Regions from separate parts of the Methylophaga sp. F-2 genome, predicted to be linked through region 3. Evidence: riboswitches for the same ligand, from Rfam matches in the RefSeq annotation. Region 3 holds a riboswitch; each other region holds the start of a gene.
What was found. Region 3 has a riboswitch for cyclic di-GMP ahead of AC13DA_RS08115 (hypothetical protein). Riboswitches for the same ligand answer to the same signal wherever they lie in the genome.
Positions count from the first base shown of each region.

Region 1: linked by a shared signal. The riboswitch ahead of AC13DA_RS00980 (hypothetical protein) and the one ahead of AC13DA_RS08115 (hypothetical protein) in region 3 are both predicted to bind cyclic di-GMP.
Region 2: linked by a shared signal. The riboswitch ahead of AC13DA_RS12750 (hypothetical protein) and the one ahead of AC13DA_RS08115 (hypothetical protein) in region 3 are both predicted to bind cyclic di-GMP.
Region 4: linked by a shared signal. The riboswitch ahead of AC13DA_RS07150 (hypothetical protein) and the one ahead of AC13DA_RS08115 (hypothetical protein) in region 3 are both predicted to bind cyclic di-GMP.

Region 1 is NZ_JBSXOF010000010.1:26,318-34,593, forward strand. It holds gene AC13DA_RS00955 (HD domain-containing phosphohydrolase) at 1-753, opposite strand, end outside; gene alkB (DNA oxidative demethylase AlkB) at 923-1,555, opposite strand; gene AC13DA_RS00965 (TMEM165/GDT1 family protein) at 1,891-2,445, shown strand; gene AC13DA_RS00970 (methyl-accepting chemotaxis protein) at 2,522-3,838, opposite strand; cyclic di-GMP riboswitch class I at 4,257-4,341, shown strand; gene AC13DA_RS00975 (hypothetical protein) at 4,359-5,039, shown strand; cyclic di-GMP riboswitch class I at 5,356-5,438, shown strand; gene AC13DA_RS00980 (hypothetical protein) at 5,452-5,946, shown strand; gene AC13DA_RS00985 (hypothetical protein) at 6,275-6,688, opposite strand; gene AC13DA_RS00990 (hypothetical protein) at 7,441-8,276, shown strand, end outside.
Region 2 is NZ_JBSXOF010000019.1:721,355-729,630, forward strand. It holds gene AC13DA_RS12740 (cytochrome c/FTR1 family iron permease) at 1-80, shown strand, start outside; gene AC13DA_RS12745 (molybdopterin-containing oxidoreductase family protein) at 130-2,253, opposite strand; cyclic di-GMP riboswitch class I at 2,478-2,556, shown strand; gene AC13DA_RS12750 (hypothetical protein) at 2,591-3,091, shown strand; gene AC13DA_RS12755 (YqaA family protein) at 3,221-3,661, shown strand; gene AC13DA_RS12760 (hypothetical protein) at 3,714-4,439, opposite strand; gene AC13DA_RS12765 (alkaline phosphatase) at 4,521-6,137, opposite strand; gene gspD (type II secretion system secretin GspD) at 6,278-8,276, opposite strand, start outside.
Region 3 is NZ_JBSXOF010000018.1:228,100-236,375, forward strand. It holds gene AC13DA_RS08100 (hypothetical protein) at 1-999, opposite strand, end outside; gene AC13DA_RS08105 (polysaccharide biosynthesis/export family protein) at 1,018-1,569, opposite strand; gene AC13DA_RS08110 (hypothetical protein) at 1,699-2,217, opposite strand; cyclic di-GMP riboswitch class I at 2,253-2,331, opposite strand; gene AC13DA_RS08115 (hypothetical protein) at 2,516-3,004, opposite strand; cyclic di-GMP riboswitch class I at 3,042-3,127, opposite strand; gene AC13DA_RS08120 (undecaprenyl-phosphate glucose phosphotransferase) at 3,358-4,767, opposite strand; gene AC13DA_RS08125 (acyltransferase family protein) at 4,944-5,981, shown strand; gene AC13DA_RS08130 (DHHA1 domain-containing protein) at 6,015-6,977, opposite strand; gene cysC (adenylyl-sulfate kinase) at 6,988-7,578, opposite strand; tRNA gene AC13DA_RS08140 (tRNA-Leu) at 7,735-7,819, opposite strand; gene secG (preprotein translocase subunit SecG) at 7,843-8,172, opposite strand; gene tpiA (triose-phosphate isomerase) at 8,179-8,276, opposite strand, start outside.
Region 4 is NZ_JBSXOF010000018.1:14,190-22,465, reverse strand. It holds gene AC13DA_RS07185 (MaoC family dehydratase) at 1-530, shown strand, start outside; gene nhaD (sodium:proton antiporter NhaD) at 586-2,043, opposite strand; gene AC13DA_RS07175 (low molecular weight protein-tyrosine-phosphatase) at 2,112-2,582, opposite strand; gene AC13DA_RS07170 (fructosamine kinase family protein) at 2,653-3,534, opposite strand; gene rpiA (ribose-5-phosphate isomerase RpiA) at 3,761-4,441, shown strand; gene AC13DA_RS07160 (peroxiredoxin) at 4,507-5,022, opposite strand; gene AC13DA_RS07155 (Gfo/Idh/MocA family protein) at 5,184-6,191, shown strand; cyclic di-GMP riboswitch class I at 6,407-6,489, shown strand; gene AC13DA_RS07150 (hypothetical protein) at 6,517-7,020, shown strand; cyclic di-GMP riboswitch class I at 7,418-7,500, shown strand; gene AC13DA_RS07145 (hypothetical protein) at 7,527-8,024, shown strand; gene AC13DA_RS07140 (PA0069 family radical SAM protein) at 8,117-8,276, opposite strand, start outside.

The sequences.
Region 1 (8,276 bases), on a different contig from region 3:
ATGTTCATTTAGCGGGCCTGCTTTAAGCAATATACCGTCAGGAATACCAATTTTCCCAATATCATGCATGGGAGCGGTATATTCTAATTCCTCACACTCTCTCTGACTGAAAGTATTAAGCGACTCAGCAATCACGCGTGCATACTTCGCCATACGAATAACATGATTTCCTGTGCCTTCATCTCGATATTCGCCAGCGCGAGCTAATCGTAATAAGGTTTCTTTTTCGCGATCGACCACTTTCTTTGTGGCAATCTCAACTTGCCTTGCCAGCCAGTCTGCACGGTCTTGAATAATCAGGTGCTGTTCCTGCATTTGAAGTAGATTTCGGCAAGTGGTTCGGCATTCAATCTGGTCTATTGGTCGGGTTAGGAATGCGGTAGTACCTGCTTCAAGAGCATCGTAGCGAACAGATTTTTCACTAACAACAGTGATCATCACAATAGGTACAGTCTGACAATGAGGCATGACGCGAATTTTTTGAATAAATTCCACACCATTCATATTCGGCATACGATAGTCGGTGACGATGAGATCCGGCTCATTATCGTTAAGCCATATTAGACCTTCTCCCGGACTACTTAACGATGTAACAACAATATTGTCAGCAATTTGTTGAATAATGCGTTCTAGAATTGTGCGCCCTGTAGATTGGTCATCAATGATCAATACGTGTTTTGATTTTTTCAGAATGCTTTGCCTCCTGGCTTTTGCATAGGGACTCTGAGTGATTAGTTTGTCTTCGCGAATCAAGATGGTTTACCTGATTATGTGGCACTTCTGACCGCGCATCCTGCAATAAAGCCACTAAAGACAGCTTACGAAACCTGTAGGCTGCTAGTTAAAAGTATCAAAATGCCTCAATTAAACTTGGCTTTCAGACTCTAAATCTAATCATTATGCGTATAACGTTTTTTTTAGTCTAGTCGATAGTCGTCCCTGTATTGCGAAATGTCAGGTTATATCTAAATTGACCGGTTAGAGGATGATGAGCGAGTTTGATCGGCTTTATACCATGAAAGCGTAAACGGTCAACCCCTCCCCAGATGACGATATCACCATGCTCAAGTAAATGGTAATTAGGTTTTTCATTGCGATTATTACCACCAAATTGAAATATGGCCGGTACGCCGAGAGAGACGGAAACAATAGGCTGAGTGAAGTCTTTTTCGTCCTTATCCTGGTGCAAGCCCATACCGACACCGGGAGTGTACTGATTGATAAGACAAGCATTAGGCTGGAAATGTTGAAAATCTACCAATGAGGCATTTTCTTCTGCCAGCGATTCAAATAACTCAGGCATGGATGGCCACGGCATATTTGTCAGTGGGTCAATAGCTGTATAACGGTATCCCTTGTTATCACTTACCCAGCCTAAGTCACCACAATTGGTCATTTTTGCTCCTACATAATATCCGCGCTTAGTCGACATTTGTCGAAAAGGGGAGAGTGCGCTTATCTGATTTATTTCAGTGAGCAAGTTTTCTGCAATCTGTTTTGCTACTCCTTTAAGAAGGTAGCTTTGCTCTGCAAGTTTGATAACCATGTCAGACATTGTATTTTCAGTATACGTTTATAGCAGATTAATTAAGTTGATGAGTGTTGTTACCTGCGATTGGATAATGCGCTCATTGGATAAAAGCCGCCAATAAAAAATGCAGATTAACCATAGGCAAATAGTTAGATAACAGCTACAATATTGTCATCGTCTTGGGGGAGTAGTCTACTCACCTACCGGTGTTTGAAGCTGTCAACATAATTGGACCCTCAAGGTCCATGGCAGTTTCGTACCAGCTTGCTGGTATTGACAAGACCTAAGACAAATAATGATTCCTCTTGGCGGGAGATCGTTGTTTGTCTTGGTATTGTTATCCCGCCGGAGTTTATTTAATGGATGCTTTCTTTACTTCTGTTCTCACGGTTTCGCTAGCGGAAATTGGTGATAAAACCCAGCTTTTATCTTTAATGCTAGCTGCACGTTTTAGCCATAAATCAGCCATCGTGGCTGGAATCCTTGTTGCTACACTCCTCAATCATGCTGCATCTGCCTGGCTGGGCACCTGGCTTGGACAATTTATTCTTGGTCCAACAGGTCAGTGGATACTGGGCTTGAGTTTTATTGCGATGGCCGCTTGGTTATTGATACCAGACAAGGAAGATGATGATGCGATTAAATATGCTAGATACGGGGCGTTTGTCGTTACCACCGTGTTATTTTTCATTGCTGAGATTGGTGATAAAACGCAAGTCGCTACTATTGCGCTTGCTGCAACCTACCAAAATATTTTTATGGTGACACTGGGCACGACAATTGGCATGTTATTAGCCAATGTTCCAGTAGTATACGCAGGAGAAGCCATGTTGAAAGTGATCCCTTTGAATGTGGCTAGATGGGCTGCTTCCCTAGTATTTGTTATTGTTGGTTTAACCATTATTCCATGGTAAACCCTGTGACAAGGGCACAATAAATATTATCGAGCCACACACCTGTGTGCGGCTCGATGGTTTATCACTAATAGTGTTAGTGAAGATTCGATAAATTTTCTACCACTTCCACGACTTTTTTTGCACCGCTTCTGATTTGGCTGATGGTATTCCCTGCGGTATTAGCAAACTCAACGCCTGATTCGACACCCGACATGCTTCCGGACATACTTTTTATGACGGAATCACTTTTAGACTGGATTTTATTAATCATGCTCGCTATTTCGGCCGTTGATTGTGAGGTCCGTGTCGCCAGTGAGCGAACTTCATCAGCCACAACAGCAAAACCACGCCCACTATCACCCGCTCTTGCAGCTTCTATTGCGGCATTTAAGGCGAGTAAGTTTGTTTGTTCAGTGATATCGCTGATCGTTTTAACGATAAATGATATTTGTGCGGTTTCTACACCTAGCTGTTCCAACTCGGTTGATGAATGACTGAATTGTTGTTTCAATTCTTCAAGTTTATCAATGGTTTTAAAAATAATATCTTCACCTGTCGAGGATAACTTTTCTGTCTCCAGTGATATTGTATAGGCTGTGTTAGCGGCCGCTTTTTCTTCCTCGGAACGGCGAACTTTTTCAGTAATGTCAGTGGCAAATTTAATGACTCGATAGGGCTTGCCATTACTATCGAATATAGGGTTATAGGTGGCTTCCAACCAAACAGCAGATTGATATTTATTTATCCGTTTAAAATTGTCTGCAATAAAACGTCCCTCATTCAATTGTTCCCAGAACTTGGCATATTCAGGACTTTTTACATAGTCTGAGTCACAAAAAATTCTATGGTGCTGTCCTTTCACTTCATCAAGCTTATATCCCATAAGGCTCAGAAAATTTTGATTGGCATTGGTGACACGACCTCCCATATCAAACTCTATGATAGCCATTGAACGATCGATTGCAGATAGCAAACTATCATTACTACGAGAATGTTCTACACGTTCGGTCACATCGTTAGCAATCTTAAAAATTTTAACGACACGGCCTTCACCATTTTTTATTGGGAAATAATTGGCTTCCAGCCATATATCATGGCCGTTTTTATGCTTGCGTAATACTTCCCCTGAAAAATACTCACCGTTCTTTAGATGCTTCCAAAAATCTTTATATCGGGAAGATTCAACTTCGGATTTATCGCATAACAGTTGATGATGCTGTCCTATCAGTTCAGAAGAGGAATAACCTGTTACCCGAGAAAAATTGTCGTTTACTGCAGTGATGATACCTTCAGGTGTGAACTCAATAATGGCGAGTGATGACTGCATTGCGGTGAAAATCTCCAGCAAGGGAGTGAGTTCGTTTTTTAATACCGCATTCTCGGTGATTAACTGCTTTGTTTTACCAAACATGTCTTTTTTTCGCCTCTTTGCAAATAGTGTGCAATTTAATTGTATGCATCTTATATCGGCAGTGAAAAGTAAAAGTTAACTGCTTTTATACGAAAGCATGATGTCTATCACGTTACTGGTAAGTTAATGATCTTAATGGGGGGTACTGACTTTTGCATTTCAAACACGGTGGGTGGATATGGGTAAATTGTGTTCTTCCGAGTGAGGATTAAGTTATTTTTCACTTATGCTGAAAACGTATCGAATTTTCCTCTATAAGCATTGTGTTGAGGAAAAATGGAATGTCTTTTTTTAATAAATTAGTACCAAAGTACAATGTAATTTTTAATTAATTAAGGCGAGTTAATAGTGCGCAACTGATTGTTGGTGGTTACCTGTTGCGAAATTAAATAGTTATATTATTATTTCATCGTGTTCAACACATTAACGCCAAACCTGATGTGAGTCAGGGACGGAAAGCCTACAGCTGTATATTGAAGTCTTGACAGGGCTGGGTTGCAAAATTATTGGGATATGGGACATGTATAAAAAATTTTTTGCAACAACCCTTGCTCTGTCAGCATCGATGTTAACGATATCGGCTCATGCTGCAAATATTGGCTGGACAGACTGGACAAAAACAAGTCAAAAAACTGCATCTGGAACCATGGCGTTTGGTAGTGACAATGTCAGTGTTGGTTTTAGCTCAAGTTCTGATGCTTATTTCATAGAATCGGGAGCGACAGATAATTGGTGGGGTAATGCCTACACCAAGGGGACGGTTAGCAATCTTCCATCATCACGTGAAATTATCGGTTTGAGTACCGATGGTACAGTAGAAATAAAATTTTCAGAAACAGTGCTGAATCCTTACATTGCCCTTGTCAGCTGGAACGCAAATAATGTTGATTTTGGTGATACAAAAATTAAATTTGATAGTACTGGTTTAGGGAAGTACGGTTCGGGATCACCCACCCTGTATTCTGACGGTACTGGATTTACTACCTCTAATTTTGCCGAGCTACATGGAGTGATTATTCTTGAAGGGTTATTTGACTCGTTCAGTTTTACTCATACAAGTGAAGGCTGGCATGGCTTCACCGTAGGTGCCGCAGGCATCGCGCCTGTGTCGGAAGTGCCTATTCCAGCGGCTGCATTTATGTTTGCTCCGGCTTTGCTTGGTTTTATGGGACTTCGCCGTAAAGCCAAACAAGCTGCATAATCAATCAATATATACTGGCTTTTTTGTCCCTGATTGTCCGGCCATGACAAGCTGGTTATCGAACATATCTTGCCTAACTCCACATAGTCTTACTTAATCTGAACTTAATTAGAGATATGTTGACGTGAGTTAATATTCTCTTTGAACATTTTTTTGACTCAATTTTTACTATGAATTTAAAGTCAATTTTTAAAAAAATCATACTTAAGGATGATTTTTTTTCTAATTCAATTTAAGTAACCTGTTAACAACAGAATATAAGTGTTCATCTGTTACTCGCCATAGCAAGTTAACTTTAATTTATTAATTTTGTTCAACATATTATCGCCAAACCTGATGTGAGTCAGGGACGGAAAACCTACAGCTGTGCATTAGTGGCATCAGGGCTGGGCTGCATGAAATGGAGATTTTTATGAAAAAAATAGTGTGGATGCTATTAAGCCTGGGTTTATTGACGTTATCTCTGACAGCTTCTGCTGCGACTGTTGTTAAAGCTAATTTTGATGCAGGATGGCCGACTTATGACGGTGGTGAATTTACGTTTTCTGGGAATTTTGTGGGAGAAGATCTGAATAACGACGGCGTATTGTCTTTCGGAGAGTTTTCCGTATTTAACTGGAGCTCTGCTTATAACTCATACACATTATCTGACCTGTTTGATACTGGCGATATTGTCATTAGCACACAAACTTGGTTGGCTAATGGCATAAGCTGGGTTGGAGCAGACGATTTAGCTTACATAACTTGGGATGACAGAGGACAATCGATAAATACTAACATCCTGGGTGAAGTTCGCTTTACTTCTTTCGAAGTTTCTGCGGTTCCTTTACCACCAGCTGTCTTGCTGTTTGCACCTGCACTACTGGGTTTTATGGGCTTACGCCGTAAAGCAAAACTAGCTGTCTAATTAATTTCAGTATTTCAAACGTTTAAAGCCGTCATAGAGTGACGGCTTTTTTGTCTGTTTAAAATCACGTTGAGCTAAAACACATAATCCAGACTAATTTGACCAGTGGCGTATCGCGTTTTAGTGATGATGACTCAGAAACAATATTGAGTTTTAGGCTTCAGGCTTATCGCTGTTATAATGCCTGCCCAATGTCCCCGTAGCTCAGCAGGATAGAGCGTCCCCCTCCTAAATCCTCCAGAGCAATATCGATGTTGCCTTCTACCGCAAGGCAATCCCATGATTTTATTGAGTTTGTGACATTAGCGCCGGTTAACTTCCGGCTTATTCAAACTGATTTTTGGAACTCAATGACAAAGTTCTCACCATCAAACTCTATAATCTGTCCCATCACTTCTGGTCGAACAAAGAAATCTTTTTTGATCTTGCTGCCATCGATACCGCTTTCAACCTTCTTTATTTCGTCACCGTTTTTCGGAACAGCAATAATCAATTTGATAGGTTGAGTATCTCGAAAGGCTTTGACGAGCTTTTCCGCCAATTCACTATTACCGTTTCCTGACCATCTCGATAAGTAATCTGTGTATACCCACTTTCCATTTCGTTCGGGCATCTTCAGACGATGCTGCCAGCAGCTTATGACGAGCTCACCTTCAGGTGTTTCGGCACAGACAGACCAATTTACATTTTTCAGTTTTGCTTTGTAACGGCGAAATGCCTGTTCATAACCAAGAGCCCCCATTTACTTTCTCGCCTCCAAGTGCATTTGTTCCAACATAGTGGGTATGAGCGGGTTTCTCATTTCACCGTTCGCCATAAACTGACTGACGATCATATCGTTTTGTCCCTAACTGATTTTTTTCAACAGTTCAGATAACCCTATTATCATGAACATGGCTAGCAATAAGCAAACAATCGATGACTAAATTCATACTTGAGATGTCCACTCCGGTTGGCTTGGGGTTATTTGGTGCAGGGGTGTATACGTACATCAAAAAAACTGCATTTTCTATTGATTCCACGTTGATCTCACGTTGATGTCAAAACGAAGGTTTTCCTTGATGTAGGTAAAAAGTCAGTTCAAGTGGGGATATGCGAACTATCTCAAAGTTAGGCCTGCTAACACTTTCATGAACTGTCGGAATGTCATATTGACCGAAGTACTGTTGAAATACTCTCCTCTATAAGGCTGTTTTTTTGGGAGGCGGTTTTTATTGAAGGTATGGTCTTCAGCTATCTACATTATTTCTAGGACTATACTTATTTTAGACTCCATCTAGTTGGAATCGATAGATCGAGATGAAATATGAGTTAGAAATTTTGCGCAATCATTACGTTTAGACTCAAAATCCATACAACCACCAAGCATCAATAAACATAAACAAATACAATTGGTTGGATTCATTTTTGACTGATTCTGAAAATCTGCCTAAACATTGCCAAAAAATAATGTATATATAAGTAAGCTCCAAATAAACGATTAATGGAGCTCACATGCAAACACAGACACACGAAAATACCGACCCTCTAGTCGTTCAAGCGAGTTTTCGACTTCCGCACTTGCTAACAGAAAAGCGTTCAAAAGGGACATCGAAAGACACTTCACCGTATAACCTTTATTCTCAGTCCACCGCTCAGCACATGGGGGAAGAGGCTATCATTCCTACACCCCATAAATTTTTATCTATGGCAGATGCATGTCAGAAGCCAGCTCCATTACAGAGAGTTCTGATGATGCTTTCTGAACTTAAAGAGTCCGGTCGGAGAAAGCCAATCACTCTAAGACTCGCTGCTATAGCAATAAACATGAAATATACCGAGTTGGGTATTGCTCCAGCATGGCGAAATAATGTGACAATTCAGGCCGATAATATTCAATCAAGATTGTTAGATCCGTTGGACTTACGGGTTATCGATTTGGAATGGTTACACTCGAAAAGAATCAATGAGCAATATTCATTGGATACCAGCCCTATTTATCTGGAGCTGTTCAACAAAGACAAATTTGACTTTGATTTGGCGTATAAGCTTGTAAAACAAGAAACTGATACGAATACAGGACTTGTTGCTCTAAACCTTAACGAAGAGATTCAGAAAGAGTTAATTTCATACAAACTGCCGAGATTATCGGAAGAGTTTCGAAGAGTAGTCATGCTGCGAAGTGAGGTTGAAAAGGATCTTAAACTTGCCGCTAGTCGTAATCCAAGAATGGGTAAGAAACTGCTAGATGTCATTCCCGATAGATTAGATCAATGGATGAGCACTCAAATATCACGCAGTGACTCAAAAACCGTTATGTATGAGACATACAAAAAAATAACCGGAAGCTC
Region 2 (8,276 bases), on a different contig from region 3:
CAGCGCAATCGGCTATTCTGATTCTATCCGTATTGATATTGATAGGCATCAGGCCTTTCGGCAACAGACAAACAGCCTAACATTCAACACAAAAAAGCCCGCTAATGCGGGCTTTTTTCCATGTAAAAGTTAAGCATTTAAAGCCACTTGAACCAGGTTATCTGTAAACGTCGGCGCATGCCCCATATCAACAAACTCTGCCGAACTCACACAGTTAACTGTACCTTTATTTAACTGTCGCCAATAGCCTAATGTGGCCACCACAATACCTGGGCTGACATCATCGGTAATTTGTGCCAATGCCTCAAATTTACCTCTATCGTTAAAGACAGACACCACATCACCACTCTGGATATTTCTCATATCTGCATCCACAGGACTTATCATCACAAACTGTTCGCCCTGGCCTTTTATCTTGTTCTCCATATTGGCGTAACAAGAGTTCAGAAAGCCATGACTTTTAGGTGAAATGATATTTAAAGGATACTTTTCAGCCAACGCAGGATTGCTCTCATGCGTCTCTCTTGATGGGACATAATCAGGTAAGCTGTCTAAAGGTTCGCCTGGCTGGAAACCGTCATACATTTGCCTGAAAGGTCCAGCAACAAAATTTGTGGCTCCTTTTATTTCCAGCTCGCATTTACCACTGGGCGTGGGGAAATTTCCATTGCGGTGAGGAGCACGATCATCTTTGGTACCTACCTTTAATTTGGCAAAACCATGTTCGCGTAAATAAGCTAAATCGATACCATCACAAGCCGGTGATTCCCAGTCAACATAGTTCTCCAGACACTCGCTATCTGACCAGCTAAAGTTTTCTTCTTGGTAGCCCATTCTGGCTGCCAGACGTCTGAATATCTCATTATTGGGAATAGCTTCGCCCGGCGAATCAACACATTTTTCGTTATAGGTCAGATATAAGTGCCCCCATGACAGCACCATATCTTCCATCTCAGCCCCCATAGAAGCAGGCAGCACGATATCAGCATAAGAAGCCGTATCAGAAAGGAAATGTTCAGCCGACACCAGAAACAGATCTTCCCGCATCAAACCTTGAACAATCTTGTCAGTTTCTGCTGCTTGCGTGACAGGATTCGCATTCCAGCACATCATAGATTTAATCGGTGTATCAAGCCCCAACTCACCCGTTAGTGCTCGACCAAGTTGTATTGCATTCACCACTGGCGTGCCTTCCGGAATCAGATCTGGACGCGAGATGACATCAAATTTATAAGGATGCTCCCATACCGGGAACTGCAAAGCACCACCGCCAACATGCCGCCATGCACCGGTTAAAGCTGGCAAACAAGTAATAGCACGGATGGCCTGACCACCACCGTAGTTACGTTCAACTGCTACCCCAAGGCGAATTGCCGCAGGTTGGCTAGTGGCAAACTCACGGGCAAATTGACGGATATCATCCGCAGCTATGCCTGTGATAGTGGCAGCCCATTCGGGTGTTCTGGTCTTGGCTCTATCTGCCAAGGCATCAAAGCCAACGGTGTAGTTGTCGATGTAGTCCTGATCCTGTAAACCTTCTTCAATGATGACATGCATCATCGCCATCGCTAATGCACCATCGGTACCGGGTTTTGGTGCGATATGCCAGTCAGCCTCTTTAGCTGTTTTGGATTTATACGGATCAATCACCACCACTTTGGCACCATTTTTCTGTGCATCTTTCACGATATGCCAATGGTGAATATTGGTGCTAACCGAGTTACAGCCCCAGATAACGATGTATTTAGAATGAATAAAACTCTCGGGATCGACACCTGCCGTCGGCCCTACGGTCAATAACCAAGCGGTACAAGAACCTTCGCCACAAAACGTACGCTCACAGACGGTCGCCCCCATTTTGTTAAAGAAAGCATCGCCCCCGTTTAAGCCATGAACTAAGCCCTGATTCCCTAAATAGCTATAAGGCAAAATGGCATGCGGACCTTGCTCTGCAATAATCGCTTTCCAGCGGCTAGTGATTTCATCTAAAGCCTCATCCCAGCTAATTCGCTCAAACTGTCCACTGCCCTTAGGTCCTGTTCGTCGCATCGGATACAACAGACGATCCGGATGGTAGTGACGCTTTTCATAGTCTTTGAGTTTGACGCATAAGCCGCCACGCGTCATCGGATGTTCTTTATTGCCTTTGACTGAAGTTAATTGACCGTTTTCCACCTCATAGACCATCGAACAGGTATCCGGACAATCATGTGGACAGCCTCCATGATGCGTCGTTTTTAGTACGCTTGCCATATTGCTCTCTCCTCTCTGATATGTATTTTTTTATTATTATTTTCAGACTATACACCAGTTTAAAACGGGAAATATGCCCGTTAATTTACTCAAGATAATTGATAGAAATTTTATTTAAATCAATTACTCACTCTGACATTTTCTTGTAATAGAGCCTCTATACACTTAGCCGCGGATGAATAATTAACCACTTGAGCAATTGAGTGGTTTATCACTTTCATCCTTTTAATCAAAGCCAAACTCGTCGTGAGGCGGGGTCGGAAAGCTACAGGTCTTCCAAGTGAAGATGGCTGGGTTGCATTGCTTGTTTTTTCACTCTAAACATAAGGGAATTTTTATGAAAAAAGCGATGCTATTTGTCATAGCACTATTTTTCTCTGTTGCGGCTAATGCAGCAACACTTAACTTAACAAAAGGTGACTCAGCTTTCACCAACAATGCTAGTCAGGAAATTGATCTTGCTAGTGGTAGTACAGTATTAGCAAGTGGGACTACAGGTAATGGCGCATGGGAATCTTCGTTCAGTTTATTTACTAATGACGCAACACCAGTAGTTATTGAATGGTCATTTAATCCAGAGTCTAATCTTGATAATGCAACTATTGCATTTGGTGTTTTAGGTGGTGCTATTCAAAATTTCAACATTACTGGTGATTTCAGTTTCACAGCGATATTAACTGCAGGTCTGACATATGTGTTGGATATCTATGACGCAACGGGTAAAGCTTTAAATTACAGCCTATCAGTTTCAGCAGTACCTGTTCCTGCAGCACTTTTCTTATTCGCACCAGTTTTATTAGGTTTCTTAGGCTTTCGTAAAAAAGCGATTGCAGCCTAAACCCATCTTTAGAAAATCACCGTTCAATATTGGGGAGCTTCGGCTCCCTTTTTTTATGTATGATTCAATATTTCCTAGGAGAGTATCAGTTTGACTTCTCCACCATCACGCCATCGAGTAACCGCCTGAATGGATTATTTTGTTAGCTTGGGTTATCCCGGTCTCTTTATCTCAGCCTTTTTATCTGCAACACTACTGCCACTTAGCTCTGAATTGGTTCTGAGCACACTATTAATCAAAGGACTATCACCGAGTTTGCTCATCACCACAGCCACCGTGGCAAATGTGCTTGGCTCAATGCTGAATTATGCTTTAGGTTATTGGGCCAGTTCTGCAGTCATAAAAAAATGGTTACGGATATCAGAAAGCGATATTAGAAAAGCGGAAAACCGGTTTAAGAAATATGGCCTTATTTCCCTGTGTTTTGCCTGGTTGCCCATCATTGGTGATCCATTAACTGTTATGGCAGGTCTCATAAAAATACATCTAGGCTGGTTTGTCGTGTTAGTCACAGCAGGTAAGTTGATTCGCTATATTGTCATCAGTCAGGTAGCACTGTCACTAAATTAAAAAACCCCGTTTCAGAGACTGAAACAGGGTTTTAACTGGGTTACACTTTTATTCAATGATGATGTGGATGACCGATATCCTCACCTTCACTATTATAAAAACCGGATGGACCATGGTCGATATACCCCTGGTTAATCATCTTCGCAATAAATGGATCGGATTCACTATCACCAATATCGGCATAATCTGTTGTCTGATAATCATCACGCATTTTAAAGCTGGCATTAACAGCGCTTTCATCTTTAATCAGTTTCGTTAACTGCCATGTTTGAATGTGACTGTCAGCGGTATTTTTCCAGCTTTTCACTAATGATAAAGCAGGTAACCATTCAAGTTGGAGATGGCTATCACCTTCTGTTAACTGATAAGTTTCGACTTTGTCACAGGCTTCCCCCGAAGTTGATACCAGTGTCATATTATTTTTCAACTTGTCTGTAATCAACTCATGCACTTGTTGCCATTGACTATCAGCATTAGCGTACTTCACCTCGCCCGGCTGATACTCGATAGCATGTTGCTCCTTATCAAAAAAACGTACCATTCTTAACTGGCCATTATGGGTGTATTCCCACATATCGGTAACACCCGTCTGGGTAAACTGATTACTAACACGGCCATGTTGACGCCACAACATCATCGTTGCCGTTTTATTAGAGTCACTGTCAGTCATTTCGTACGTTGCCCCTAATAACTCAGGATCGATTGAACAACTCTCGCTCGCCTGAACTAGTAATGGAGAAGTGACTAACACCAGACTCGCTAATAAATGATATTTCATCTGTATAACCTTCATCGTGTTGATTTTATCCAAACGAAAAAGGGGTGGACTCACGCCCACCCCTCTCTTTTTCGTGTGATGTTACTTAATCGCTTTTTCTGCTTTGATTTCCAAACGTGCCGCTTGATTCATGATGTGATAAATCAAGTTTTGTTCATTCACTCCTGTTACCGCACTTGCACCAGGACCTGTCGCAAAAATGGCTACATCTTCACCTGCATGTGTTTCAGAATCTAATGGAATCAATGCTTCTTGATGGTATCCAGATAATTCAGTATCCACAGCAGTTAAATCTTTACGACCCGCATCCGGACCTGCGTTATAGCTGGCATCAGCATCCGTTTCATTGCCCAAGTCACGGAAACCAAGACCGTTTGTATAACCTAAAGTTGTATATGGCTTACCATCAGCAGCTAATGCAGGCTCATCTGAACCAACGCTGACCACTTTACCCAGAATAGGATTACCACGTTTTGGATAACCTGCCATAGTGAATACATGGCTGTGATCCGCTGTCACGATAATCAATGTTTCTTCAGGGTTAGTGTTTTCTAATGCTGTTTTAACCGCATGAGCAAACTCAATAGTTTCATTTAAAGCACCATGAGCATTACCCGCATGATGAGCATGGTCAATACGACCTGATTCCACCATTAAGAAGAAACCACTATCGTTCTTGTTCAATACTTTAATCGCTTTTTCTGTCATTTCAGATAATGAAGGTTCACCGGCAATGTCATTGCCACGATCAGCTTCATATTGCATATGTGATTCATTAAACAGAGCAAAGATTTTATCGGTTTTCGCTGGGTCAATCGCATCAAATCCTGCTTTATCATAAACATACTTACCTGTTGGGTAAGTTGTTTGCCATTCAGCAACTAAGTTACGACCATCTGTTCTGTCACCTTCAACTGAGCTGACTGCATCAGGGCTATTAAAGGCAGGATTTTTTGGTAAGAAGTGACGACGACCACCACCCATAGCGACTTCGATACCGTTAATACGTTTTGCTGTTGGATAACGATTTTTCAGGTTGCTTTCAAATTCCACCAATTGTTTAGCAATATCTTTACAGGGTAAGCCACGGCGGGTAACTGAAGCAGGCATATCTGAAACGTCTTCCCAGTCACGATCCACTGATTTTGCATAAGTCGCTGCAGGTGTTGCATGAGTGATACGTGCTGTTGTGACGATACCTGTTGATTTACCAGCGATTTCAGCCAACTCAAGCGCTGTCACCAGTTCATGACCGTTCATTGTTGAACATACGCCACGTTGAACATCTTCACCAATACCAATGATACCGGCATCTGTCTTAACACCACTCATCATAGCTGTCATCGTACCAGCAGAGTCAGGTGTTTGAGCATCAACGTTGTATGTTTTTGCCAGGCCTGTGAACGGAAAGGTTTCAAAGATCAGGCGGTTTTCTTCACCTGGTTTGCCATTTAACTGGCCTTCTAAAATACGGGCAGCTGTAATAGTAGAAATGCCCATACCGTCACCGACAAATAAAATCACATTTTTTGCTTTGTGTGCATTTTTATACGCTGGTTTGTTATCCATTTTTTCAACAGCGTCTGTATACCAGTCACTGTTAACTTGATAATCAGTTAGAACAGGTTGTTTAGCATAAGCTGTTACGCTCAATGCTAAAGTTGCTGCACCCAATAATAAAGGTAGCTTGTTTGACATGTGTCTCTCCCATAAGACAATTAAAGTGTTTGGTTGGCTAACGGATAAAGCGTAATTGTTATTGATGACATCCAAGTTAAGCATTGATGACAATTTTGTGAACTGAGTCACATCAATGGCTGGCGTGACATTTAAGTCGTTTATATCTTTCCTGAGACTGATGCAGGGATTTCTTCTATTGTCAGCATTTTGTTTCTTAACTCTTCGGTTACCGCCTGTGCTGATGTGCGGTCTCGAATCACTCTTGGTGTGATTAACACCAATAATTCTGTTCTTCTCACCGCATCCGAGGTTTGTCCGAATAAATGCCCTAAAACCGGTAATTTATGTAGTCCTGGTATGCCGCTGTCATTATTGGTTTTACTGTCCTGAATTAAGCCGCCAAGCACGATGGTTTCGCCTGAATTGATAGCAACCACACTTTCAATTTCGCGTTGTTGAATGGTGGGCGCGTCAATCGTCGATGTGGTCGTTTGCACGGCATTACTGACTTCCTGACGTATTTCCATGGTGACAAGACCACTATTATTGACGCGTGGTAATACGGTTAATGACACACCGGTTTTACGAAAATCAATTTCATTAACTGTCGGTGCAGTGGCATCGGTATTACTCACTGATTGTCGGGTGGGAATAGGAATCTCATCACCGACATTGATTTTGGCAGGTTGGTTATCCAGCACCATTAAAGACGGCGACGATAAAACATTGAGTTTTGATTGCGCAGCCAATGTATTCAACGCAAAGCGGACATTGCTTAAGCTATCCACCACGGTAAATGAAAACCCAGGTGTTTTTGCATTAATGCCAGCATTACCTAAATCCAGTTGACTGTTACCCTGCTTACTGCCTACACCATTTTTGAAAAACCATTCAACACCAAAATTCAGTTCATCAGATAAGGTCACTTCAATAATGCTGGCTTCAATTAATACCTGCATCGGCACGGTATCAAGCTGTTTAATCGTACGCTCAATCATGTCGTAATCTTTGGCTGTGGCCATAATTACCAGCGCATTACGCACATCATCGGCAATAATATCGACCTCATCATTTAAGAAACGCGCTTTATTCGCTTGAGATGCAGATAAGATCTGGTCTGGATTATTTAATGTTGTCTGTGTTGAGCCCAAATGGACTTGGGTTTCACCTGGGGCCAGTGTTTGTTTTTCTGTCTTAGAATCTGCCAGCTGTTGGATATTGGCACCAAACACCTGAGCCAGAACATCCGCCAGCTGCTTGGCCTTGGCATTCTGGACTTTATACACATAGAGCTGTTGCTTACCCAGATTCGAAGCCATATCTAAGCGCTCAACCCAACGTTCCACATTTAACAGCGATGATCGGTTTGCACTGATCGCTAAAATACTATTAAGACGATTAATCGCCATTAAGCGCACGGGACCATTAGCTGACGGCTCATTATTGTCTGCCGCTGCTGTCAGCAGAATATTTTCCAATTCACGCTGAATATCGTTCACAGAAGCATTTTTTATTGGATAAATACCGACAGACATCCCCGCCAGCCAGTCGACATCAAACACAGAAATCGTCTGCGTCAGTGTTTGCACATCCTGTTGATTACCGCGTAATAAAACCAGATTACGTTTTTGATCGACTTGAATATCCGTATCCTTCCCAGCATAAGGCATAAGAATTTTGGCCATTTCAGCAGCACTGATATAACGCAGTGGAATGACATGCACCCCATAACCTGACTGAGTATTACCCGATGTTCGGGATAATGCCTGATCGGATGCCACCACCTGATAAAAGTCATGGTTCACCATTAAACGAGCATTATTCATTGCCAATACACTTTCCAGCATCGGCAATACTGCTTCTTTTGCGATGGGACTTGGTGTTTGAATAGTGACTTGCCCTGTTAGGTTTTTATCCATCGAGTAATTCACTGCCAAAATTTCGCCTAATACAACACGTACAAAATCAGCCAGCGCGACGGCTTCAAAATTGAGCGTAATATCGTTGTGTTCAGCATTGCTAGAAAACTGCTGGCGAGGAATTTTCGATGTGGGATTGTCTCCATAAACCACCGTTTTCTGGAGCGGTTTCGTATCATCTGAAGATGTAATATGTTGACTGATAGGCGTAGCAGAAACGGGGTTATTGACACTATTG
Region 3 (8,276 bases):
ATCGGCGCTGCGATATTTACGATAGCTTGCTGATAAACTTCCAGAAACTTTCTCGGTAAAGCTCCTCCGATATGTGAACGTATAGGCATCCTGTTCATTTACATCACCTTCACTTGATGGCGTTAATGAGCGACTTGCTGAAAATGTGTAACTATTTAACTCATCTTCTCTTGTTGTACTGATTGAGTAATTTAAACCTGAACTTTGATCAGATGTTTGCGGACCAATTGCAGGGTTATTTTCGCTATCCAAATAACGTGCACCCAATAAACCATTTACTGACCAAAGTTCAGACAATTGATATTCACTTGTGAGTCCTAATGAGTAAGAGTCGTATTCATTATCCAGTCTGTCAGACTCAGCTTGATAGTTAACATAACTGACTGACAAACCCGCGTTTAACCGTTCTGTATATTGATGTTGCCAGGCCAGGTTAAGACTAGCCGTTTCATTATCTGTTAGGTTAGACGATGAACCCAGTATAGTGTTATTGCTTCCTGAATCTGACTGTTTTCGAGTTTGGTATGAGAAGCTAGAACTTATTGTGTCTAATTCCGTCAATCTGTAGCTATATGATGGCGAGATACTTTTCGTAATTGTGGTGGATGTGTTACTAAAATCGGCCGTATCTTCTTCTGCAATATCGCGTGATTCACGTTCTGCATAATTTAAATTGAGACCATAGGTACTTCTCTCATTAGCATAAGAGGTACTAAAACTGGCGAAGGGATTTTCTTTATCGAGGTCTTTTAGATCTTGATATCTGCTTATTCTATAACCTAAACGAACTTCTGATGTTGAGTTTTCTAATGATCGCGTTAAGCTTAGTGTAGGATCAATATTTAAACTGAAATCATCTAATCTATCTTCACGAAGTAGCTCATTATCGTCATATTTAAACTTAGGATCAGCCTGTGCATTAAATACCCATTCTGCTGCTGATGCTGTATTTATCAGCAGGCAAGGCAATAATAGCGGAATATATTTTCTCATGGACATGTGTCTCGGCTATTTTGCTTAAGGTACGATAATAACGTCGCCACTTTCCAATGTAATGTTGGTATTTAGTGCTTTGCCTTTTTTTATCTCTGCATATTTCACGGGTAAGACTTGTTGCTTAGCCCCATCTCTGCGAAGCACGATAATGTTGTTTTCTTCTGCATAAGGCGATAAACCACCGGCTAAACTTAGCGCTTGCATGGCGTCTAACGGTTGATTCATCACAAAAGAGCCTGGGTTGAGTACTTTCCCTAAAATATGAACTCTATTACCTTCAACATTTGTGACAGAGACCGTAACAACCGGATCTGCCAGGTATTCACTGAGTTTTTTAGTTAATTCTTCTTCAACTTCTGCCACCGTTTTTTCTTTAGCGACAACTTCGCCTGCTAAAGGAAAGGTGATAACTCCATCAGGCAGGACCGTTACTTGTTTTTGCAAAGACTCTTCATTCCATACTGAAATGTCTAAGACGTCGCCTGAATTCAATAAATAGCGTTCTGCAGCAAACGTCGTTGAAGAAAATAGAGAAAAAAGTGCAACAAAAAGTACAAGGAAGCGCTTAAGCATGAGGGAAAATCCTTATCTATAATTAACATTCAAAATTGATATTAACACTCTATTTTTCAAAAAAAAAGGGAGCTTTTGCTCCCTTTCAATTTGTAACAGTTAAGTTACTGTTAACTTAAATCTTAGTTCTTATGCAGCAACTGCTGATTTTCTTCTAAGCCCTAAGAAACCTAATAAGGCCGGAGCAAACAAGAATAATGCGGCTGGTACTGGTACAGCAGATACTGATACATCATATTTCAAAATGTTAGATGCAGCATCAATAATATCTAAACCGTAGAAAACGTTCGCAGCTAAAAATGCAGTGAAACTAAAATCACCAGTGATAACAAAGGTTTGTGCACCTGGTAAGTAACTGCCGTTAGGGCCGGTGATTTCTCCGAATTTTACTGTTGCGCCTGTTAAAGCTGTGAATGGATTGAAAGACCATTCAATTTTCACGTTGGTAGCTGTATCAGAGGTAAGATCAAATTGTGAATACCAGTTACCAACCTCACCTACAGTACCACCAGCGAGTACAGTACTGTTGTTATTTACATCAACAGATTGTGTTGCGCCACTTGATCCGATACCAGTAAGAGTCAATGTTGCAGCATTGACACCAACCGAAAACATGAGAGCTACTAAAAATAGCATCGCCTTTTTCATAATAAACTTCCTTATGCATAAGTTGAAAAAACAAGCAATGCAACCCAGCCATCTTTAAATTAAAGATCTGTGGCTTTCCGACCCCGCCTCACGACGAGTTTGGCTTTTGTTAAATTACCATATCCATAAGATATGATAATCACCTATCTGACTTTTTCAGATGAGTGAATGATATGGAGCATTGTCCACCCGTGTCTATTGTACCTTGGTACAATTTTGCTATTGGAATTTAAAATCAATTCGCTAATGGATATAAAAAAGGGAGCCTAAGCTCCCTTTTTTATCAAAAACATTGTTTTTATGCTGCAACAGCTGTTTTTCTACGCAGACCCAAAAAGCCTAATAAAGCAGGGGCAAACAAGAATAATGCAGCTGGAACAGGTACTGCAGATACTGAAACGTCATATTTAACTACGCCTGATGTCGCATCAATGATACTCAGGATGTAGCTAGTACCTGCTGTCAACATAGCTGTGAAGCTGAAGTCTTCAGTAATTGCATATGACACAGTGTCACCCAATGTACCAAAAACTAATGTTGCACCTTTAATTGCAGGGTTAAATGACCATGCGATTACAACAGGTGTATCTGTATCAGTTGTGAGTGAAAATGCTGAACTCCAAGTACTTTTTGAAGAAACAGTACCACTACCTAACACAACAGACCCAGAGGTAACATCAGCACTTTGACTTGCGATAGTTGAACCAGCTTCAGTCAGAGATAACGTCGCTGCGTTAACACTTACTGAAAACAATAAAGCTACGATAAATAGCATCGCTTTTTTCATAATAATTTCCTTATGCATAAGAATTCGAAAAAACAAGCAATGCAACCCAGCCATCTTTAAATGTAGATTTAAAGATCTGTGGCTTTCCGACCCCGCCTCACAGCGAGTTTGGCTTTAATTACACAACATCAAACACGCCGACATTGTGTAAGACCATATTATGATCTTGCTACAAAGCCATCACCGTTGATGTCTATTGTTCTGATTGCTATTAAGATATTTAAGATAACTAGTATTATCTAGTGTATATGCTTTACACCGATACCTTAACAGTATGGATATGATACTGTGTCTCAAGGTAAGTAACAAGTATATTTAGTAAGTAACATTACTAATTAAAACTAAACAGACAATTAGTAGGCGTTTTTACCGACAAACCCTTTGAACAGTGTTAAAAAAATAATCTCAAGATCTAGTAATAGCGACCAGTTCTGAATATATTTGAGATCATAATGCACACGTCCCTGCATTTTATCCAACGTATCTGTTTCCCCTCTAAAACCATTAATTTGTGCTAATCCGGTAATGCCCGGTTTAACTTTATGTCTCAGCATATATCCCTGAATCTGTGCACGATATTGCTCATTATGTGCTACAGCATGTGGCCGTGGACCAACGATGGACATCGACCCACCCAGAGAATTAAAAAATTGTGGAAGCTCGTCAAGAGACGTTCTACGCAGGAAACCACCAAAAGGGGTAATTCGGCTGTCATTCTTCTGAGCTTGTGTGACCTTTTCACCATCTTCCGTGACAGTCATTGTACGGAATTTCCATACTTTAATTTTTTCACCATCCACGCCATAACGTGTCTGTTTGAAAAATACAGGACCTTTAGATGTGAACTTCACCCCAGCTGCAATAATTAACATGGGTATAGCGATAATTGCCAGGATAATAATACTGAGAATAATATCCTCTAATCGTTTCAATATACTGTCGATACCAGCAAAGGGCGTTTCATAAACTGAAATAGCCGTGATGCCCTGATAATCCACCCAACGTGAATTGAGAAGATTGAACGTGAACAAGTCTGGTACTAAGTATACTGATGCCGTGCTATCTGCCAATAGCTCAGTTATATGCCGTATTCTATGCTCGGCTGACATAGCAAGGGTAATGTATACCGTATCCACTTTGCCTGCTTTACAGTCTTCAATCAGCTGGTTGAAGTCACCCACGTTTTTGTTGGTGACGACTAAGTTAGGCTCTGTTTCAACACGTTTTTGTGATCGGTCATCGTAATAACCGACCAATCTGAATCCTGACCAGTCCATTTCATTAAATGCACGCTCCAGGCGTTTACCTAATGTTGTTTCACCAACGATAGCAACGTTTCTGGTATTTACACCACGTGCACGGAGGATTGCCAATGATGTTCTTACAATGGCATGCCAGGAAATTAATTCAATTGGCGTCAATAAAAACCATAAAAAAACAAAGCTATCAAGATAACTACCAGAGTGAATGAAAAAGATATCAATCATTACTAGAATGAAAACACTGGTAAACCATGAAAACATAACTGCCGAGACTTCTTCTCGCAATGCAGTACCTCGCCATGAACGATAGGCATCTTGAGATTCGGCAAAGAAATTAAACAATAAAATAGCGAATAAGAGGCTCCATATGTAAAGGACATCCCATCCCGCCTTAAAAATATCAAATAAGGCCAAAAAGGTAAGCAGGATAATGCCACTATCAATCAGGCGTGATATCGCATTAATTTTTGCATCGTATTGTCTGATCCTGCCTTGAGCCATTTGTTCCTTTCCAATTCCAGATTCTGCTGGCAATAATACAGTAATTACGTCAGAGTATTGATATCAAAATATTGAATCTTTTCTGGCTGGTCACTTGTTGTATCATCTAATTGTTTATCTAAATACTATTAGACGAGTTACATCTTCCATATCATTACAGTATAAAGAACTTATAAATGAGAACAAATCCCAAACTTAAAACATATTATCCGTATTTTGACTATGTAAGATTTATCGCTGCAAGTATCGTAATGTTTTACCATGATGGCCTAATCAATTGGGATCCAAGTGGAAGTATCGCTGTTGATGTTTTCTTTGCTTTGAGTGGTTGGTTGATAGGGGGGATTTTACTGAGAAGTAAAACGGAAGACTTACCTCGATTTTATTTCAATAGAGCAATCAGAATATGGATTCCTTATTTTGCTGCTCTATCACTAATCATTCTTGTTAGTCTATTAAAAGATCCGGTTAATATTAAATGGTTTGAGTTCATCCTATACAAACTCACCTTTGTCTATAATATCTTTGGACCGCCGCAGCTACTCGAATACAAAGATATGATGCCTCTGGATGGAACCGGAAATCATTTTTGGAGTGTCAATGCTGAAGAACAGTTCTATTTATTTGCACCAATTTTACTAGTTCTAATTGGCAAATTTGGTCGCCACCCCATCACTTGGGCACTATTGTCGGTCATTGCTTGGCATCAACATCTTTATGCCCCCATATTTCTTGGTGTATTTGCTGCGATTTGTGCATACAAATATGGTAATTTCTATGAGAAACCGTTCGTCAAATTTATTCTTTTTGCTATTTTGGTCACTAGTACTTTTGGAATAATCTATAGTAATTATCAATATTTTTCCCCAGCATTTTCTATATCTCTCATTTTATTATTAGCTATTAAAGGTGAGAAAAGTGATTTCGGGGAATTCTTAGGAGGAATATCCTATCCCCTATATTTAAACCATTGGATAGGCGTCTTTGCTGCTAACAGTATCTCAGGTATTTTCGGCTTCAGAGGTACGCTTTACAGTATAGTTCTAGCGATCCTAATTGGTTATTTACTTAGTGCAATAATGTATCTGTTGATAGATAAACAATGTTTAAAACATAGGTCAAAATTTTACTCTCATGCAAGAGGAGTATGGATAACCATCAGCGCTTATCTCATGATAGTGATTGGTTTGAGTTTTGGTATATTTGTCTGGTGAAACAGGGTTTAACTCAATTAGCTCTCATAGAGACTAGTTATAGTAATTTTCTATGAGAGATATTAATCTTGGTAACTCATCTTCATTCAAGAAATTAATACCCGCGGCAGCTTTCCTGCCTCCACCAGTGTCAAATTGGCCTGCAATATAATCAGCTCCTTCTTGACGTATTTTGGGTGCTCTTATGCTTACCACATAAGCAGATGAATCAGGTATTTCAGTGAGAATTAAATGTGCCCGCGAAGGAAATTGATTGCTTAAATAATTACTATAGGTACCACTAATACGCCTTGCCCATTTATCATCAGGTAGTGTGATTACTCCCACCATCTCATTTTCATAGCTTAGCTTTTGTTGTTTTGCCTGTGCCAAATCTGAGTTGTAGCCTGAGTCCAGAGTCTCAATTATCTCAGCATTGTCATCAATAAAATCTAGAGGTGAGCGGTAGTTAACACAACACGAATACAACTCATCAGGCGCGAAGAATAAATCATCAATACTGGCACCATAGCCATTGTAATTAATATGCTGCCCCAAGGTTTTGAGTTTAATTATTTTACTTTCATCAAGATGGATTTTTTTTGCATAATTTTCAGCAACACTTGTGAGATTGTCACCAAAAGCCGCCGTTATCGCCCATAATTCATAGGCATTATTTAAGTACTCATTGATTATCAACGCAGTACATTTATTGGGATGCATATCAATCAGTGCTTGTAAACGAGGATGACTTATTTGCTCTCCTGGGTTGTGATGATCGGCATAAAACACATCGACATCATGTAATAGCAGATTCAGCAGTGCATCATGATTTTTTTGCATTGAAACATCTAATACTGTTACTTGGGAGGCTTTTTCTACATCGACCCTACTCAGTAATTTTATATCTCGTTTAACCCCGGTAATTAGTTCAGAGCGAATGGGATTAGCTAATCGCAATTGAACTAACGCACAAATCCCATCAGCATCACCATTAAAAACATCAAAGTTTGTCATTAGCTTTACTTTAAATAAGCTCGTTTTGTTTTAAATACGAAATGACTATATCAACGCATTCATTTACATTGAGTTCAGCTGTATTGAGTGTTACTTCAGGATGGTGTGGCACTTCGTAATCGGAATCAATGCCGGTAAAATTTTTTATCTGTCCACTTCTGGCTTTTTTATAGAGACCTTTGGGATCACGCTCTTCGCATGTACTGAGAGGTGTAGAGATATAAACTTCAACAAACTCTTTTTCTTCAACAAGATCACGAACCATTTGCCTATCACTGCGAAACGGTGAGATAAAAGCACTCATGACAATCAGACCAGCATCAGCAAATAGCTTAGCCATTTCCCCAATTCGTCTGATATTCTCAACACGATCAGCATCAGAAAATCCCAGATCTTTATTTAGCCCATGCCTGACATTATCGCCATCAAGTAAATAAGTGTGATGTCCCAGCTCAAATAGCTTTTGTTCTACAGCATTTGCAACCGTAGATTTACCTGCACCACTCAGGCCTGTAAACCACAAAATACAGGGTTTTTGTTTTTTTTGTTTTGATCGATCTAACTTTATTACCTTGTGTTTATGCCAGACGATATTTTTCATAATGAAAAAAATTCCTTATCCGAATAAGTAATATATTGAAGTAGATATTACCGACCTCACCAATTATTCCTAGTACACTTGATGTAAGTTTATTATTTCGTTATTACTAAAGTTTATAGGCAAAAAAAAGCCTGACATTAGTCAGGCTTTTTAATATGGTACCGACGGCCGGAGTCGAACCGGCACACCCGAAGGCACTACCCCCTCAAGATAGCGTGTCTACCAATTCCACCACGTCGGCAAGGGTAATCAAGGTTGCGTATTCTACGGTAATTCAGGCAAATCTGCAGGTGTTTTATCGACTTTTTGTTCTGTTGTTGGCGCAGACTCAGTCACACTTTTTGCTTTTCCGGGTGTTTCCACAGAAAAATAGGCAAGTGTCAGGCTGGTGATAAAGAAAATAGTCGCTAAGATCGCACTGGCGCGGCTTAAAAATGAAGCTGATCCCTGACTGCCGAACAGACTACCTGAAGCACCGCCACCGCCGCCACCAAATGCAGCACCTGCATCAGCGCCTTTACCGTGCTGAATCAGAACAAATCCAATCAGCAAAAGACAGGCAATAATATGAACTGTGAGAATAATCGCGTGCATGTGTTGTTAACCTAATTTTAAAACTGCGGCCTGACATATTTTAACAAATTCATCGGCGTCGAGTGATCCCCCGCCGACAAGTCCACCATCAATATCAGGTTGTA
Region 4 (8,276 bases), 210 kb from region 3:
ATTTCTTTCATGATAGTGAAGAGCCTGTTATCAATGATATCGAAACGGCTCCTAAGTTAAGTGAGAAGTTTACCGATTTACACAGACGCATTGAGTCGAATCTGGGTGTTGAAAATTACATCGGAGAGTGGTTTCTGGTTGATCAACCTTGTATCGACCAGTTTGCACAGGCCACCGGCGATCATCAATGGATTCACACCGATCCACAAAAAGCGAAAAATGAATCACCTTTTAAATCAACTATTGCCCATGGCTTTTTGACACTATCCTTGATTCCGAAATTGACCGATACCGTTAACCCAGAAAAAAATGACTACCCTGAAGCCAGAATGCTGGTCAATTATGGGATGAATAAAGTAGTTTTCCCTTCACCAGTCAGAGCTGGCAAGCGCATACGGGCTCGAACTCGTATTATTGCTGTAACACCGCTTAGGCGTGGTTTGGAATTAGTGCGTGAAGTCACAATTGAAGTGGAAAATAGTAAGCGACCAGCCTGTATAGCAGAAATGTTATTACGCTTATATGAATAACAAAAAAGGCGGTTTTCAATCACCGCCTTTTTATTTTACTGATCTGTAATTTCGATCAGAACATTGCACTATTCAGCCAGAGATGAACATAAATACTAGCGGCATAACCCAGAGCAATAGCCCATATCCACTTGATATGGGAGAAGAATGTGTAAATGCCTCTGGCTTGACCCATCACAGCGACACCTGCTGCAGAGCCAATTGATAACAGAGAGCCACCGACACCAGCTGTGAGTGTTACTAAGAGCCATTGTCCCTGACTCATATCAGGATTCATTGACAGTACGGCGAACATCACCGGAATGTTATCAACAATCGCTGAGACAATACCGACTAAAATATTCGCGGTAGTTGGACCTAAATCCCCATACATCAGCTGTGAACCAAGGTTTAGGTAACCAATTGTTCCTAAGCCACCGACACATAGAATGATGCCGTAAAAAAACATCAACGTGTCCCATTCTGCTCGTTCAACCTGTTGGAAAATATTAAATGGTTTGCGTCGATCTAAACCTTCCACTTTGACACCTGCTGAGCCTTCTGCATCTGATGTCGTATTGATAAAGGTGCGTCTGTCACGCATTTTTAGAGTGTAACCATAGAGTTTCAATAAACCTAGTCCTGTCATCATGCCAATAACTGGCGGTAAATGAAGGAAATTATGTGCACAGACGGCCATTGTGATGGTGACTAAAAACAAGCCAATAACAACAAGAGCACCTTCCTTGAGTTCTGCCGCATCTGAATTAGCTTGGGGTTGTCCGTTTTTTATCGCCAAAGACATTAAAAATGCTGGTATAAACCAATTCACTACAGAGGGAATAAATAATTTAAAGAACTCCTGAAATTCGACCATACCTTTTTGCCAGACCATTAAAGTAGTGATATCACCAAATGGACTAAAAGCACCGCCCGCATTGGCTGCAACAACAATATTGATACAGGCGACAGACACAAATTTGATATTGGTACCACCTACGGCCATAACAACCGTCGCCATTAATAAGGCGGTGGTCAGGTTATCTGCAACTGGCGATATAAAGAAGGCAAATAGTCCGGTGATCCAAAAGATACTTCGTAAAGAAAAACCTTTATTGATTAACCAGGCGCGGAGACTGTTAAATACGCCGCGTTCTCCCATGGTGTTGATATAGGTCATCGCTGCCAACAAGAACAATAATAACTCGCCATATTCTTCCAGGTTATGGCGAATCATTAAGCCTGCTGTGTGGTGATATTCTGAGTCGGGTTGTTGAGCGTAAATAAGTGCAATCAATCCCCATATGACACCCGCTGCCACCATCACAGGCTTGGATTTTCGCATATGAATTTCTTCTTCAACGATGACCAAAGCATACGCAACTACAAATAAGAAGATAGACACATAACCCACCCAATGAGAGGTCAGATCCAGCAGCTTGGCATTTTCTGCAGCAAAAGCAGAGTGGGGTAATATTAAAAAAGTGGCAAAACTAAGCAGGAGCCATGAGCGTCCTTGGAGAAATGATTTCACGACTAAAATCCTTATGAATGACGAGACTCGGCAATAATACGCCCGAAAACAACGTGAACAAATGTTTATTAGTTAACGACGCTATCGTGAAATCCTTTAGAGGCATCTGCCACCAGATCAAAAACATGATTAAAGCCATTTTGACCACCGTAGTAGGGATCGGGCACATCAGATTCTTCACGTTGCGGCGCATAGTCTAAAAACATTTTGACTTTGTGTTTGTAAGCATCAGGACAGGCATTTATCAAAATCTGATAATTACTACTATCCATAGCTAAGATGTAATCAAACTCTTCAAAATCTGCCTGATTAAATTTTCGGGCACGGATGTATGACAGATCGATTCCACGTTGTTTTGCTGTTTGTTGAGCCCGGCTGTCAGGTTCTTCACCGACGTGATAAGCATGGGTACCCGCCGAGTCAATCAGAAAACGGTCGCGCGTACCCAAATCCTCCGTTAATTTTGTGAATACCCCTTCAGCGGTTGGTGAACGACAAATATTACCCATGCAGACAAAAAGTACTTTTATTTGATTCATTGTTTATTTCTTTTGCTTAACTAGTGAAAAAATTCAGATTTAGGATTAATGAAATCAATCAATTATCGATTTAAATTTCAGAAAGAAGCTGGTCTATCATTGACTCAGCCTGACCCATATAACCACCGCCAAATAAATTGAGGTGATTCAGAATATGGTAGAGGTTATACAAGGTTTTACGTGTTGCATAGCCTGAGTCGACAGGATAGATAGCATTGTATGCAGCAAAAAAATCCCGGCCAAAGCCACCAAATAATTCTGTCATCGCCAAGTCAGTTTCACGGTCGCCATAATAGCAGGCCGGGTCGAAAATAACGGGTTGTCCAAGATCATCAGCTGCCGCATTTCCACCCCATAAATCACCATGCAACAGTGATGGTTGCGGGTGGTGGTTCTCAAGCAGTTTGTCCAGGTTATCAAGGAGTTTTTCACCATGAGATTGTAGACGACCTGTGTAACCATTTTGAGCTGCAAACTTCAGCTGTTGCCCTAAACGATGTTCGCGCCAGAACCCTAACCAATGGTGATTTTGATCATTGATTTGTGGTGTGCTGCCAATCGTATTATCCATTTGCCAGCCAAAAAAGGGCTGTTTTACTTTGTGCATGTGGGCCAGCTGTTCACCCAGTGTGATATTGCCATCGCCGCGTAAACTTCTAAGTGGAATGTATTCCAAGACCAAATAACTGTGTTGATGATTTGTTCCTTGGCAGATGACCTCTGGAACCCGAATGCTTTTAGTCGCTGACATCTCTTGCAAGCCAAGTGCTTCGGCTTCAAACATTAGCGATAAAGAAGGCTGATTCACCTTTATAAAATAAGCTTGCTGTTCTGTTTTTAGTTGAAAGGCGCTATTAATACAACCACCACCGATACTGTTCAGTTGATATGGCTGAAGACTCTGATTGGTGGTCGATTCAATATGTTCAACAATGGAGTCGAGCTGTGCCATTATTTTTCCTTACCAGATTTGAAAAAAGAGTTAGCTGCTATAGCTAAGGATATGAGCTAAGCACTGAGGCATCAAGTTTTACATGGTTGAGCATACGTTATGAAAATGTGAATAGTGCGTGCAGAACACGATGAAAGAACCATCAACCATATGGATTGTCCGTTTTTTTATCTGTCATTGCTATGTAAGCTGAACAGTATTTACGGATGGCATAAGGAGTTTGTCTATGGCTATGAATCCAAAACAACGAGTAGCACTGCATGCAGCCAATTTAGTTGAGCAGAATATGATAGTGGGATTGGGCACTGGTTCCACCGCCAATTTCTTTATTGAAGCTCTGGCAAAACGCTGTAAGACTGAAAAACTAACTATTCATACCGTGAGTAGTTCTGCGATTAGTGAGATTAAAGCGCGTGAAGCGGGATTGCCCGTGCTGTCTATTGCAGAACTTGATGCGCTGGATATGTATGTGGATGGTGCCGATGAGGTCACACCGGATCTTACTTTATTGAAAGGACGCGGTCAGGATTTAGTGAATGAAAAATTGTTAGCTTCAGCAGCGGATCAATTTTTTGTTTTAGTTGATGAGTCAAAACTGGTCGAGCATATCGGACAAAACTTTCCGATTCCGGTGGAAGTCATGCCTCAGGCATGGCGTTTGGTTCTGACCCAGCTTAAACAACAAGGTGGTCAAGGCCAGCTTCGACTAAATGCCTCGGGGGATAATGTTGCTGTTACAGCAAGTGGTAGTCTGGTGCTTGATATGCAATTTAAACAAATGGATAGCTTAGAGCTAACCATGATTCTGGATACCATTCCCGGCATAGTCGAGCATGGGATTTTCAGTGACACCGCATCAGCCATTTTTATTGGTGGTGAATTTGAGGTGGAAGAACACTGGCGATAACGTTAGCCATCAGTGAATGAGAAAGGGGAGTGAAACTCCCCCAACTCAAATATTTGTGATGTTGCTTAGGATTTTTTTAGTTCATCCAAAATGGTTTCTGCTTTAGATTTACCAAACTCGCCTGAGCCTTCAACGCCGATATAAGTCACCACACCATCTTTCAGGATGCAGGCAAAGCGATAACAACGTACACCCATTCCTCCGGCAGTTAAGTCTCTATCTAAGCCCATGGCTTTGGTCAGCTCGGCACTACCATCAGCCATCATTCTGACCTTGCCTTCATTATTTACTTGTCGGCCCCAGGCGCCCATGACAAAAGCATCGTTAACAGCCATGCACCAGATTTCATCGGCGCCAGCCGCTTTGATCTCATCTGCTAATCGGATAAAGCCAGGTAAGTGTTCTTCAGAGCAGAGTGGGGTGAATGCACCCGGAACACCGAAAAGAACAATGGTTTTTCCTTCAGTCAATGATTGAACATTCTGTGGTTGAGGGTTGACAGGGCAGCCACTGCTCGCCGAAAAATCAACACACTCAGAAAGTGTCGCTGCGGGAATTTTCTGTCCAACTTCGATTGTCATAATTGCTCCTTAATCCGTTATTTTTATTTACAGGGTGTCTAGCATAAGGCAATCGCTGACAGATAAAAACACTATGAAACATGCGGTTTTATGAGTTTGGAATTGTGCTGTCGAGTCGATATCATGGTGATCACTAAATTGAATTAAAGGGATATAAACACATGGCTGAAAAACAATTACGCTGGGGAATTTTAGGTGCTGCTCGTGTTAACGAAAAACTACTGCCCGCTATTGTTGAAGCAGCTAATGCGGAGCTGGTAGCTATTGCCAGTCGTCGTCCTGGGGCGGCGGCAGAAGTGTTGCAAAAACTGGCACCACAACAAACGTCGGTAGAAACGCTGGATGATCCGGAAGCATTACTTTCTCATCCAAATATTGATGCCATCTATCTACCGATGTCGAATGAAGAACATGCCGAGTGGGCACTCAAAGCCATCAATCATGGTAAACATGTGTTGATCGAAAAACCGATGGCGCTGACAGTAGCCGATATTGACGCCATTGAAGCCGCTGCAAAAGCAAATAATGTAACAGTCATGGAAGGCTTTATGTATATCTTCCATCCTCAGCATGAGTATGTAAGACAGTTAATTAATGACGGCAAGGTCGGTGACGTGCGTACGGTAAAAACGGCGTTTGCATTCCCGATGAAACCAGCGCGAATGTATCGTATTGATCGTGATATCAATGATGGTGGCGGTGCTATGTGGGATATTGGTCCTTATGCCATTCATACGGCAAGATTGTGGTTTGATAATGAGCCTGTCGCTGCCATGGCAATGGCTAAGCTTAATGACAGTGGTGCTGATGTTAGCTTAAGCGGGGTGTTTGATTTTGATGATGGTAAGTTTGCTCACTTTGAAATGAGCTTTGAACATGCCAGACGAAGTGAATATGAAATTATTGGTACCAAGGGTGGCATTAAATGTCACACCGTTTGGCAACCTGAAACTGAAGAAGCCACGATTAGCTGGTGGAATGATGAAGAAGAACAAACCGTATTAATACCAAAGGCTAATCATTTTAACCTGGAAATAGAACACTTCTCTGGTTGCATCTTAGAAGGGAAAGCCCCCAAACTGTCATTAGCTGATGCCAGATATAATTGTGCCGCAATTTGTGCTGCCATTGCCTCCGTTCGACAGTCAAAAAAAATCTACATTGATTGAGTCTATGAAGTAAATTGCAAATCCCTCACAGCACCATTTAGTTGAATAGTAAAAATTTTCAAACATAAACGAACATTTGTACATGCACTTTTAATTAAGGCCTAATTAATGGTAGGGTAAATTAACAACAATGTTTGTTGTTATATATAACTTGTTGTCTATGTACTTTCGTACAATCAATTCAACAGTTATCTCGACTCAACACATTCGTGATGGGTTGTTATAGCCAAACTTGTCGTGAGGCAAGGACGGAAAGTTACAGATCTTTAATCTTTACAAAGATGGCTGAGCTGCATTGCTTTGTAACAATCAAGGAGTACCAGATATGAAACAAGCGATGCTATTCACAATAGCTTTATTTGCTACAACATCAATTAACGCAGCTACACTAACTATTCAGCCTACAGGCTCAACTAATGCCACTCAGACAACGTCTGTAGATACGGGAACCACGGTATTGGGTAGTGGTACAGTTACTAGTGGTGACGAACCATGGAGTTCTACCTACGACGTTACTACAACGGATGATACATCTACCGTTATTGAGTGGTCATTTAACCCAGTAGCGGCACTCACTCAAGCTACTCTCTCGTTTGATAATGGTGTTGACCCTGTCCAAATATTTGATATTTCAGGCGATTTCAGGTTCACAGGTTTACTCTATGCTGGAACAGTTGCCTCTATTGACCTACTCAACGGCAATAGAAATGTATTCAAATATGATGTCTCACTTCAGTCCGTTTCTGAAGTGCCTGTTCCTGCTGCATTTTTTCTTCTAGCACCGGCCTTATTAGGCTTTATTGGCCTTCGTAGAAAAAGCGCACTTTAGTGTGGAAGGTCTGAACCATCTGATGGAAGACATTTCGATATCTAATTTAGATGTCGAATGTCAGCAAAAAGCCGTGGTTGATACTACGGCTTTTTTATTGTGTAAGCGATTTGAATCAAGACGAATGAGTTTGTAGAACTTTCATCTGGAATTCACAGTTACTACTATGTTTTCGTTCGCTGGCTTTAGCGGTAAAAAATATCAACTAAATTGGACAGACTTAAAATTCACAACCAGTTCACAGTTTTATTGTGATAATGTTCACGCGATCAGACAAATGCTGTGAGTTACGTCCCAGATTTAACTAATAGAGCTGGTAGTCTCCTACTGTGATTTGTACTATCGACTCGTCTGAAATGGTTCAGACGAACACATCATTAAAAGTCTTAATAATGTGATTTTTTAAAGCCAAACTCGTCGTGAGGCGGGGTCGGAAAGCCACGGGTCTCTGGTTTGATTGGAGATGGCTGGGTTGCATTGCTTCATATATTAAATAGGAATTTATTATGAAAAAAGCGATGCTATTTGTTGTAGCTCTTTTGTTTTCGGTCAGTGTTAATGCCGCTACGTTGTCTATGTCTACTGCTGGTTCTTCTTTTGACCAGGATGTCGATGTATCAAACGGTAGTGTAGTTTTAGGTGGTGGCACAGTAAGTGAAGGACCTGGTACATGGTTCTCACAGTTTGATGTTAGTACAGACGCTGATACAGCTGTTAAAGTTGAGTGGTCGTTTAATCCTACTAGTTCATTAGCAGGGGCCACATTAAGATTTAACAACGGTGTTGATGGTATTCAGTTGTTTAACATTACCGGTGACTTTAGTTTTACAGCAATGATTTACCAAGGGTACACAGCATGGGTTGACATCATTGATGCAACTAGAAATGTATTTAAATATGATGTTTCTGTGTCAGCTGTACCAGTACCTGCTGCATTGTTTTTATTCGCACCAGCCCTATTAGGTTTCTTGGGTCTGCGTAGAAAAACAGCAGTAGCTGCATAAAACTTGAAGTAAAAAATCAAGTTAACAATTGTTAGTTAGATTGAAAGGGGAACTTCGGTTCCCCTTTTTTATGGCTACTAAATATTTTCTTTTTAAAACAAGCTCATTTGCTTTGTTGGTTTATGAAATAAGTCGGTTCTCAGAACCGCTGGAGACTTGTTTAATGGGTATTTCTTGACCGCAACTTCGAATCGTTTTTTGATCATTTCTGCATATAGCCCCTGACCTTCAAGCCTGTAACCAAACCTTGGA